One region of the Streptosporangium sp. NPDC049376 genome, then DNA from elsewhere that is predicted to be linked to it. Evidence: riboswitches for the same ligand, from Rfam matches in the RefSeq annotation. Region 1 holds a riboswitch; each other region holds the start of a gene.

Region 1 (3,263 bases):
TCGCCCAGCTCGGCAAGCCCTACCGGTACGGCGGCACCGGCCCGGACAGCTGGGACTGCTCGGGGTTCGTGCAGGCCTCCTGGCGCAGCGGAGGCGTGAGCCTGCCCCGCACCACCTGGGAGCAGTGGAGCTGGGGCGCCAAGCGCAAGGTCTCGCTGAGCGACCTCCAGCCGGGGGACATCCTCTTCAGCCAGGGCCTGGGGCACGTCGGCCTCTACGCGGGCAACGGCAAGATCATCCACGCTCCCCAGACCGGGGACGTCGTCAAGGTCGTCCCCCTCTCCTCCTACGGCGGCCGTCTGCTCGGAGCCGTCCGTCCCTGACCCCCCTTGGTCCCGTCCACGTCCACGGGGCCTCTGGGGGCCGTCTGAGCGCCTTCGCGACCGCGGGCCGTCCGTTCAACGGGCGGCCCGTTTGGCATGCCCGGGATCGCCGGAGTGGTCCTGTTCGACGCCCTTGTAGGTGAAGGGGCGCTTTGGGAAGTCACTGATAAATGTGATTTATGTGACACTTGTTGTGCTTCTCTGGAAGATCATTTCGAATGTGACAAGGGTCATATTTATAAGATCGTGATGCCGCACTATCAGGCCTTTCGTAAACATGAAAACCTTTTTGTGGATCTTCGTATTTGATGGGGTCTTTGCCGGGGCTTGGTGATCGAGGTACCTTCTGGCGGTCGCAGTGAGCAAGCCATGCCACCGCGTCGAATGCCGGTCCTGCGGGCCGGTGTCCGTATAGATATCCAGTCGGCCGCCGTTCCCCGAAGGGATCGGTTCCCATCACGGCGGCCCGCCGAGTTCGTGCAGCCAGGAGGCACGGAGCCGGGGAACCATCGGCCCTTGACATGTGGCCAGGGGTGAATCGACGCGTTTGCCGTCGTAGGGCGTCTTCCCAGCCCGAACCCGTCAGCTAACCCGGTAGGCATCAGTGGAAGTCCCAAGGAGAAATCCTGTCTACCACCCTGCAAAACCCCCGTTTGTCGCGCTTTTTCCGCCTTTACCTGGGCGGATTCGTCCTCACGCTGACCGCCTCAACCGGAGCGGTGGCACTGGGGCCGGCAACAGCACAGGCGACGACGGATACCGCGGTCGCGGTTCAGGTCAGGAGTACGGCGAAGGACACGTCGAAGAGCGCATCGAAGGGCACGTCGGAGGGTACTGCCGCGAACACGGCGAAGGCCCGTGTCAAGCGCACGGCGAAGGCCGCGACGAACCGGGCCGCACGGCAGCGGTCCAGGGCCAGGACGGCCGTGGCGACGGCCAGGAAACAGATCGGCGATCCGTACCGGTGGGGTGCCTCCGGTCCCGGAGCGTTCGACTGCTCGGGCCTGGTCCAGTACGCGTGGCGCAAGGCGGGCGTCTCCCTCCCCCGGGTGACGGGCAGCCAGTACCGCGCGGTCAGGAAGAAGGTCTCGTGGAGCAAGTTGCACCTCGGTGACCTGCTGTTCTTCTACGGCAAGGGCCACGTCGGCATGTACGTCGGCCACGGCAAGATGATCCACTCGCCGAGCAGCGGCAAGTCGGTCAGGATCGTGACGTTGAAGGGGTACTACAGGTCCGCCTTCGCAGGAGCGGTCCGTCCCGGCACCTGACAGCGGCGGACGGCCCCGCCCATCCTCCCGCGGATGGGCGGGGCCGCCGCCTGCCGGGGAACGTTCCGGCCGGGGCGTCGGCTAGCATCGGCTGCCATGTCCGTCCCGAAGGGGCGCCGCGCCGTGCTCGCCGGGATGCTCGCGCTGGCGGGCGCCGGGTTCGGCGGGGCGAGGCCCACGCCGCAGACGGCCCGCGACCTGTGGCCCGGCGCCGCCGAGGTGGTCCGGGGCGAGCGCTCCCTTGTCGTCGGCCACCGTGTCCCGCCCGCCGAACTGCGTGATCTCGCGGCCAGGGCCGACCGCGCCTGCCGTACGATCGCGCGGGTCTGGGGGCCGGTCAGGGCGGTGGTCGTGGTCCCCGCGACCGACGACGAGGCCGCGGAGCTCGCGGGGACGGCGCGGACCGGCGGGCTGGCCGCGCTGGCGACCGCGGACCGGGTGATCGTGGTGCCGACGGGATACGCCAGGCTCAGCGAGACCGGCAGGGACGTGGTGATCACCCACGAGCTGACCCATCTGGCGACCGGCGCCACCAGGGGCGGGCGGGTCCCGATGTGGCTGTCGGAGGGGTTCGCCGACTACGTGGGCTACCGGGACGCGGGGATCGCCGTCAGGACCGTTGCGGCCGAGCTCGCGGCCGAGGTGCGCGCGGGCGTCCTGCCCACGGAGCTTCCCGCCGGGGACGGCTTCGCCCCCGGCGCCCCCAGACTCGCGCAGGCCTACGAGGAGGCCTGGCTCGCGTGCCGGTACGTCGCGGAGCGCTTCGGTGAGAAGGCGCTGGTGAGGCTTTACGGTAGCGATGTCGGCAGCACGCTGGGCCTGTCGCGCGCGGAGTTCACCGCCGCGTGGCGCGACCATCTCCGGAGGGAACTCTCATGACGCGGAGCGTGGAGGAGACACCGGCGCGGGAGCGGGGCGGGGCCAGGGGAGCGGGGATCGCGCTCGCCGTCCTGGGGGCGATCACGCTGGCGGTCGTGGCGTTCACCACGCCGTGGCGGGCGCTGCCCGAGGCGGCGCCGTACGTCGCGCCGGACCCGGCCCGTGACTTCACCCCGGCGCAGATCGCCAGGGCGGAGGCGTTCGACGCCGCGGTGAGCCTGCCGTCCTACCTGTCCCTGGGCCTGACGCTGGTCGTGGCCGGGGTACTGGTCGCCACCCCGCTCGGCGCGCGGCTGCTGGGCCGCCTGCGGGGGCCGTGGTGGCTGCGGGCGCTGCTCGGCGTGCTGGTGATCTCCGCGGCCGTCGCGGTGCTGCGCTGGCCGTTCGGCATGTGGGCGGAGACCTATCTGCGCGAGTACGGCCTGTCCACCCAGACCTGGGCGTCGTGGTCGGCCGACCGGATCAAGAACACCGCGGTCGGCGCCGTGCTGACGGCGATCATGGTGGTCGCCGTGGTCGGGCTGGCCCGCCGCTACCGGCGGTGGTGGCTGCCCGCGGCGATCGGGGCCTTCGCGCTGACCATGCTCGCCTCCTTCGCCTACCCGGTGGTCGTCGAGCCCCTGTTCAACGACTTCAAGCCCATGGCCGCGGGGGAGTTGCGCTCCGGCCTGCTCGACATGGCGGCCAAGGACGGCGTCCCGGTCGAGGACGTGCTCGTGGCCGACGCCTCCCGGCGTACGACCGCGCTCAACGCCTACGTCTCGGGGTTCGGCGCGACCCGCAGGATCGTGGT
Region 2 (3,263 bases), on a different contig from region 1:
CCCGCCGACCACACCAAGTGGGGGACGGTCGGGATCAGCACGATCGCCGAGCTGTCCGAGGCCCACGTCCTGATCACGGACTCCGGGCTCGGGCGGGAGGCTCGCGAGGAACTCGCCGCCAGGGTCGGTGAGCTGGTCGTCGCCGGGGACGGGATCCGCGACCGATGAGGCGCACCGCGACCCACCTGGCCGACGGCCGCGAGCTGTTCTACTTCGACCTGCGGGACGACGCGGAGCGCGGCGCGGTCGACACGCGCGACCTGCCGCCCAGGCCCGCCGCCTCCGAGCTGCGCTACGACCCGCTCACCGAGGAGTGGGTCGCGGTCGCCGGGCACCGGCAGGGCCGTACGTTCCTGCCGCCCGCCGACGAGTGCCCGCTGTGCCCGTCGGCGCCCGGCCGTCCGACCGAGATCCCCTCCCCCACCTACGACGTGGCCGTCTTCGAGAACCGCTTCCCGTCCTTCTCCACCAACCTGGGCGCCTACCCGCAGGTCGGCGGCCTGAGTGAGGTACGGCCCGGCGTCGGCAGGTGCGAGGTCGTCTGCTTCACCTCCGAGCACGACTCCTCCTTCTCCATGCTTTCTCCCGAGCGGGTCGAGCTGGTGATGGAGGCGTGGATCGACCGCACCGTCGCGCTCTCCGCGATGCCCGGGGTCGAGCAGGTGTTCTGCTTCGAGAACCGCGGCCCGGAGATCGGCATCACCCTGCCCCATCCGCACGGCCAGATCTACGCCTATCCCTACGTGACCCCGCGTACCCGGACCCTGCTCGGCGCGGCGCGGCGGCACAGGGAGCGCACCGGTGGCGACCTCTTCGCCGACGTGCTCGCGGCCGAACGGGAGGCCGCCGAGCGTGTGGTCGCGGCCAACGAGCACTGGACGGCGTTCGTGCCCGCCGCGGCCCGCTGGCCGGTCGAGGTCCATCTCTACCCGCACCGCGGGGTTCCCGGCCTCGACGGACTCGACCCCGCCGAGCGCGCGGCGTTCGGACCGCTCTACACCGAGGTGCTGCACCGCCTGGACGGGCTGTTCGGGGTGCCCATGCCGTACGTCTCGGCCTGGCACCAGGCACCGGTGCGGGTGGACAGGGACCTGGCGTACACGCATCTTGAGCTGTTCAGCATCCGCCGGGCGCCGGACAAGCTCAAGTATCTCGCCGGGTCCGAGTCGGCCATGGGGGCCTTCGTGAACGACGTTCCGCCTGAGGAGACAGCTCGGCGCCTGCGCGCCGTTGTCACGGAATGATCACCGATCGGTCTCGACTCGGGGTCGCGCGGTCACCTTTTTACCATTACTATCCTCACGCATCGGACAAACAGCACGATATGCCTAATCTCAGGTGCCTCACCTGAGAGCCGGGGACCCATGCATCTGGGGTGAACCACTTCGGTGGAAGGGCTTCCTCCAGCCCGAACCCGTCAGCTAACCCGGTCGGCGTGAGGAGAGGAGAGCTGTGACGGCTCTGTCCCCCGCTTTCCATCGACGTACGGCCGCCGCCTGCCTGGCCTCGGCCCTCACCTTCGCCTTCGTCCTCGGCGGCACGGAAACGGCGGGCGCCGCGCCGAAGCCCGACGAGTCCCGGCTCCGCGCCGAACTGACCCAGCTCAACAAGAAAGTCGACCGGCTCATCGAGGCGTACGCCGCCAAACGGGAGTCGCTGAAGAAGGCGCAGGAGGCGGAGAAGGTCGCGCAGGCCGACCTGCGCCAGGCGGAAGCGGCCTACGCCGAGGCGGGCAGGGAGGTCGCCTCCATCGTCCAGATCCGTTACCAGAACGGCCCCCTCGACCTTCCCTCGATCCTGTCGGCCCCCGAGGTGGGCGGCGCGGCCGTCATGGAACAGCTGACCGCCCAGCAGATCGCCCAGCTGCAGGGCTTCGCCCGGAGCCGGGATCTCATGAAACAGGCCGCGGACAGGACGGCCCAGCTCTCCAGGCAGATCGAGCAGGAGGCCAAGGCGGTGCAGGTTCAGCGTGAGGACGCGGAGAAGGTCATCCGCGTGATCGAGGACAAGCTCGAACAGCTCGTTCCCACAGGCTCGGGGCGCCGCTCCGACGGCAGCTGGGCGCCCCAGCTGCCCACCGGGTCCGACAACATCACCGACCGCACGCGGATCATGCGCGAGGCCGTCGGACAGGCCTTCCAGCTGCCCCACGAGGTGGGCTGCTACCGATCGGCGAACGACGGGGGCGAGCACCCCCTCGGCCGTGCCTGCGACTTCATGATGAGCACCGGCGGGTCCATGCCCACCGCGGCCAACGTCAAGCTCGGCGACGAGCTCGCCGCCTGGGCCCTGAAGAACAGGGACAGGCTCGGCGTCAAGTACGTCATCTGGCGTCAGCGCATCAACACCGGTTCCGGCTGGCGTGCCATGTCCAACCGGGGCGGTGTGACCGCCAACCACTACGACCACGTGCACATCTCGATGTACTAGAGAAGGTCGGACCCCGCGGCGGTGCGCTCGATCGAGCCGGCCACCCTGGACCTGGTCGAGTGGATCCGAGCCACCGGCTGGACCGCGCTCACAAACGTGGCTGGTTCCTGAGCCTCCGGCCGCCATCGTGCCCACGGTCTCGGCTCTCTGGGCGCGGCAACGCATCCGCCAACGGTTGAAGTGGTCACGAAGCTCCCGGGGCGTGCCCGAGGCCGACACCGGCACACTGGTCGTCGAGAGGCCGCCGGTCGACGGCGAGGTAAAGATCCACGTCCAGGAGGCCCCGGGGCGGCCTCAGGTTCTGCCCGCACTCGTCTTCCCAGCACAGCCGGGCGCCCAGGTCGAGCGCCGCCCTTTATCGCCGGCCACTCCTCGACGACCCACGAGGTGATCCCCCCCTCGCCGCGCTCAACAGCCCGCTGCGCAGGGATCTGCGGACTCCAGCCCAGGCGGTGCAGCAGACACGACACCCCACGCAAGGTGTGGCGGACGTGAAACAACACCGCGATCGGGCCGGCGTCCAGCGCTGGTCCTCCACATATCCGTGCGCGGCCGGACCACGCTCCAACCCGGCCCGCAGCCGCTGCAGGCGCCGCTCGTCCAGCCGGCACCTCTCCCCGCCCGGCCCCTTGGAGGCCAACGCCTCCATGCCACCTCCCTGCCAGGTGTGATTCACCGACCAGCATTCACACAGTCAGAAAAAGACTTTCCGCCACTACCGATCGCCCTGCTCATCCGGGCTTCGATGAAGGCGCCGGCCTCGTGCTTCCCGTACGCCGGCCGGGTCGCGAGACGGCGGTGGGCGCAAAACCGTTTGCCCTCGCGTGGCGGGC
Region 3 (3,263 bases), on a different contig from region 1:
CGGCGCCGGGGCCGTGGTCGGCGGGGCTCCGGCGAAACCTTGGTCTGCGAGGACGTGGCGCGCGGCGGGCGCCCCCGGCCACGGACCCTGACTTGTCCGTGACTTAACCATAAAGGCGCCGACATATCATGAGTACTTCACGTAGCGACCACTATGTCAACAGCGCGTGCTACCTCTATGAAGTGTGGAACTTGACGACCTTTGAACAAGCCGTTTACCGTTCCTGACGGGCGACACTGATTCCAGACAACTCACGCCTCGATTAGCAGGTGCGGGGGGAGCGACTCCAGATGGCATATCCCGAAGTGGATTCCCGTCGCGGCGACAGCCTCCTGGGCATGGGCGAGGTCGGCCTCACAGATGAGGATCTCGTGCTGCTGGCGGAGCTGGCCAAGGGCGTCACGGTCGACCGGGTCGGACGCCGCCTCGACATCAGCGGAAGAACGGTCCGCCGTAGACTCCGCGGAATCTGCGACCGCATCGGCGTGGCGACGGCCATCGAGGCCGTCGCCTGGGCGGCCCGCAGACGCCTCATCTGAGGCGAGCCCTTACCCGATGCCGTCCCGGACCCCCGCGTACGGCAGGGGCCCCCTGAGGGGCCGCTGTGGCCGTACGCGACCCGGGTGCGTCCTTCCCCGAACCGCCGTCGGCGGTTCGGGGCGGTCCGGCCGGTTCAGGCGGCTCAGTCGGCGATGCGCACCCCGCCCGCGAAGGGACGGTTGTCGATCGGGGCGATGTGAATGACGTCGCCGGTCTGCGGCGCGTGGACCATGAGGCCCGCGCCGATGTAGATCCCGACGTGGTGCAGGTCGCTGTAGAAGAAGACGAGGTCTCCCGGGCGCAGGTCGCTCCTTGAGGAGATGTGGGTGCCCGCAGTCCACTGGTCGCCCGTGTAGTGCGGCAGGCTGATGCCGACCTTCTGGTAGGCCCACATCACCAGGCCGGAGCAGTCGAAGGAGTTGGGGCCCTCGGCCCCCCACACGTACGGCTTGAGCTGCTGGGTGAGGGCCCAGCGGGCGGCCTCGGCGGCCTTGCCCGAGCCGATGATCGGCACGTTGACCTTGACCCGGCTGCCCCGGTTGCGCCCGGCCTGCGAACGCACCTCGCTGAACAGGTCGCTCTCGACCCGTTTCACCAGCCGTTCGATCTTGGTCCGCCGGTCGCCGAGGTCGGACAGGAGGTCCTTGACCTCGTCGGTGCGGGCCTTGGCGCTGGCCTGCGCGCGCTGGGCGGTCTCGATCGCCTTGCTGACCTGCGCGACCTCCTCGCTCTGCTGCTGCTGGAGCGCGTAGTTCGTGGTGGCCTGGTCGAGGAAGGTGTCCGGGTTGGACGACTGGGTGAAGGCCAGCGCCGAGGCGAGCCCACCCGCCATGTAGGTGCTCTGGGCGAGCAGGGTGGCCTTCGTGCGCCGCTCGGCCAGCTGCGACTCGCTGGCGGCGAGGGTCTTCTTCGCGCTCTCCGCGGCGCGCTGCGCCTGCTTGAGCTTGACCCGCCCGCCGTTGTACTGCTCGGTGAGCGTCTCGATCTCGGTGTGCAGCTTCTCGGCCTGCTTGGCGAGCTCCTGCAGACTCGGTTTCGGCTCCGCGGTCGCGGCGAAGGGGGCGCCGAGGAGCAGGGAGGCGAAGGCGAGCCCGGCGATCACCACCTTGTGCCGCGGCCTGCGCACCCGGTGTTCTCGATGGCGGGCGTTCCCGCCCGCGCTCTCTCTCCCACGGTTGCGCGTGCGCTTCACCAACAGGCTCCTCTCTCGGCCGCCTACCGGGTTAGCTGACGGGTTCGGGCCGGAGGCAGCCCTACCGAGGCGCCGGTGGCACATCGGATTCACCCCGGGGGACGGCTGGAGGGTGGGTCCCCGGTTCCCCGAGTCGGGGATTCGGCGGCGCAGCACTTTACGGGTGCTGACATCGAGGACGGACATTAGTGCAATTGGCGGTTCATGCTCAACCAGAACTGTGAAGCCGGTGGAGCTTTCGCAACTGAAATGTCACGGTCGGGTCACGTAATTTCATGATCGACATATGTGCCACGCCGGGCATCCGCCTCCCCTGGCGCGGGGGTGGAGATTCTCGCAGGTCCGGGCCTTCGGGCGGGGCCGGTCGAGGCGCGCTCGCCGGGCGGCCTCCCGGGGCGCGAAGAAGACGGCGAGATTCATCCGGCGGACCCCGCAGCCGAGATAAGGGCAGGCCGTAAACAAGCGGTGACGAGGACGTACTCTGATCAGTCATGGAGCAGGTTGCGCAACAGTCCCCGGTGCGGGCCGTACCCGGCCGGGACGAGGTTTCCCCGGAGGCCGCGGAAGGGGAGTCGGTGGCGGTCTCCGGCGACGTCCCGGAAGGATCGTCGACGGAGATCACGGTGCGCAGGGCCAGGACGCCGGACGTCCGCGCCATCCGCCGCCTGGTCGACACCTACGCCGGAGCGGGGCCGCGCCTGCTGGAGAAGGCGACCGTCACCCTTTATGAGGACATCCAGGAGTTCTGGGTGGCCGACGTGGCGGGAAAGGTCGTCGGCTGTGGAGCGCTGCACGTCCTGTGGGAGGACCTGGCCGAGATTCGCACGGTCGCCGTCGATCCCGACTGCCGGGGTATGGGAATCGGCCACCGGATCGTCTCCCGTCTCATCGGCGTCGCCGGAGACCTCGGACTGCGCAGGGTCTTCTGTCTCACCTTCGAGATCGATTTCTTCGCGAGACACGGATTCAGGCAGATCCAGGGCACACCCGTCGCGCCGGAGGTCTACGCGGAACTTCTCGCCTCCTATGACGAAGGTGTGGCAGAGTTCCTTGATCTGGAGCACGTCAAGCCGAACACCTTGGGAAACACCCGGATGCTGCTCCATCTGACACCGCGGGGCCACTAGCTTGACCGTGGTGCTGACTGATCGGAAAGGTGACTGTTGTTACCTATGTCGATACGTTGTGCACCAGCAAGCATGTGAGTCTGACATGTGCCACATGCGCAGTCGAAGTGAGGTGACGCGGTGAGCACCGGACAGCCACCGTATCCGCAGGATGATCCCGAGCGCGACCGCACACCGTCGGGGCATCCGCAATACGGACAGAACGCGGGTCGAGCCCCCGGAGAACTCGATCCCGATGTGACAGTCGTGGGATATCGATCGGAGGCCTCACAGCCGAACACCGGACCTGGGCAGACCCAGCCCGGGTACGGCCAGCAGCAGGGCTACGGCCAGCAGGCCGCCCAGCCCGGTTATGGTCAGCAGGCCGCCCAGCCCTCCTACGGCCAGGACTACGGTCAGCAGCA

The links. Region 1 has a riboswitch for cyclic di-AMP ahead of ACIBVQ_RS02420 (C40 family peptidase). Riboswitches for the same ligand answer to the same signal wherever they lie in the genome.
Region 2: another riboswitch for cyclic di-AMP. It lies ahead of ACIBVQ_RS17945 (coiled-coil domain-containing protein); the one in region 1 lies ahead of ACIBVQ_RS02420 (C40 family peptidase).
Region 3: another riboswitch for cyclic di-AMP. It lies ahead of ACIBVQ_RS28940 (NlpC/P60 family protein); the one in region 1 lies ahead of ACIBVQ_RS02420 (C40 family peptidase).

Annotation. Positions count from the first base shown of each region.
Region 1 is NZ_JBITMT010000001.1:528,388-531,650, forward strand. It holds gene ACIBVQ_RS02410 (NlpC/P60 family protein) at 1-323, shown strand, start outside; cyclic di-AMP (ydaO/yuaA leader) riboswitch at 781-939, shown strand; gene ACIBVQ_RS02415 (hypothetical protein) at 1,096-1,350, opposite strand; gene ACIBVQ_RS02420 (C40 family peptidase) at 1,250-1,591, shown strand; gene ACIBVQ_RS02425 (hypothetical protein) at 1,688-2,470, shown strand; gene ACIBVQ_RS02430 (M48 family metallopeptidase) at 2,467-3,263, shown strand, end outside.
Region 2 is NZ_JBITMT010000005.1:527,427-530,689, reverse strand. It holds gene ACIBVQ_RS17955 (DeoR/GlpR family DNA-binding transcription regulator) at 1-168, shown strand, start outside; gene galT (galactose-1-phosphate uridylyltransferase) at 165-1,244, shown strand; cyclic di-AMP (ydaO/yuaA leader) riboswitch at 1,316-1,450, shown strand; gene ACIBVQ_RS17945 (coiled-coil domain-containing protein) at 1,453-2,430, shown strand; gene ACIBVQ_RS17940 (winged helix-turn-helix domain-containing protein) at 2,427-3,116, opposite strand.
Region 3 is NZ_JBITMT010000014.1:26,068-29,330, forward strand. It holds gene ACIBVQ_RS28935 (LuxR family transcriptional regulator) at 291-539, shown strand; gene ACIBVQ_RS28940 (NlpC/P60 family protein) at 683-1,732, opposite strand; cyclic di-AMP (ydaO/yuaA leader) riboswitch at 1,738-1,889, opposite strand; gene ACIBVQ_RS28945 (amino-acid N-acetyltransferase) at 2,224-2,859, shown strand; gene ACIBVQ_RS28950 (RDD family protein) at 3,106-3,263, shown strand, end outside.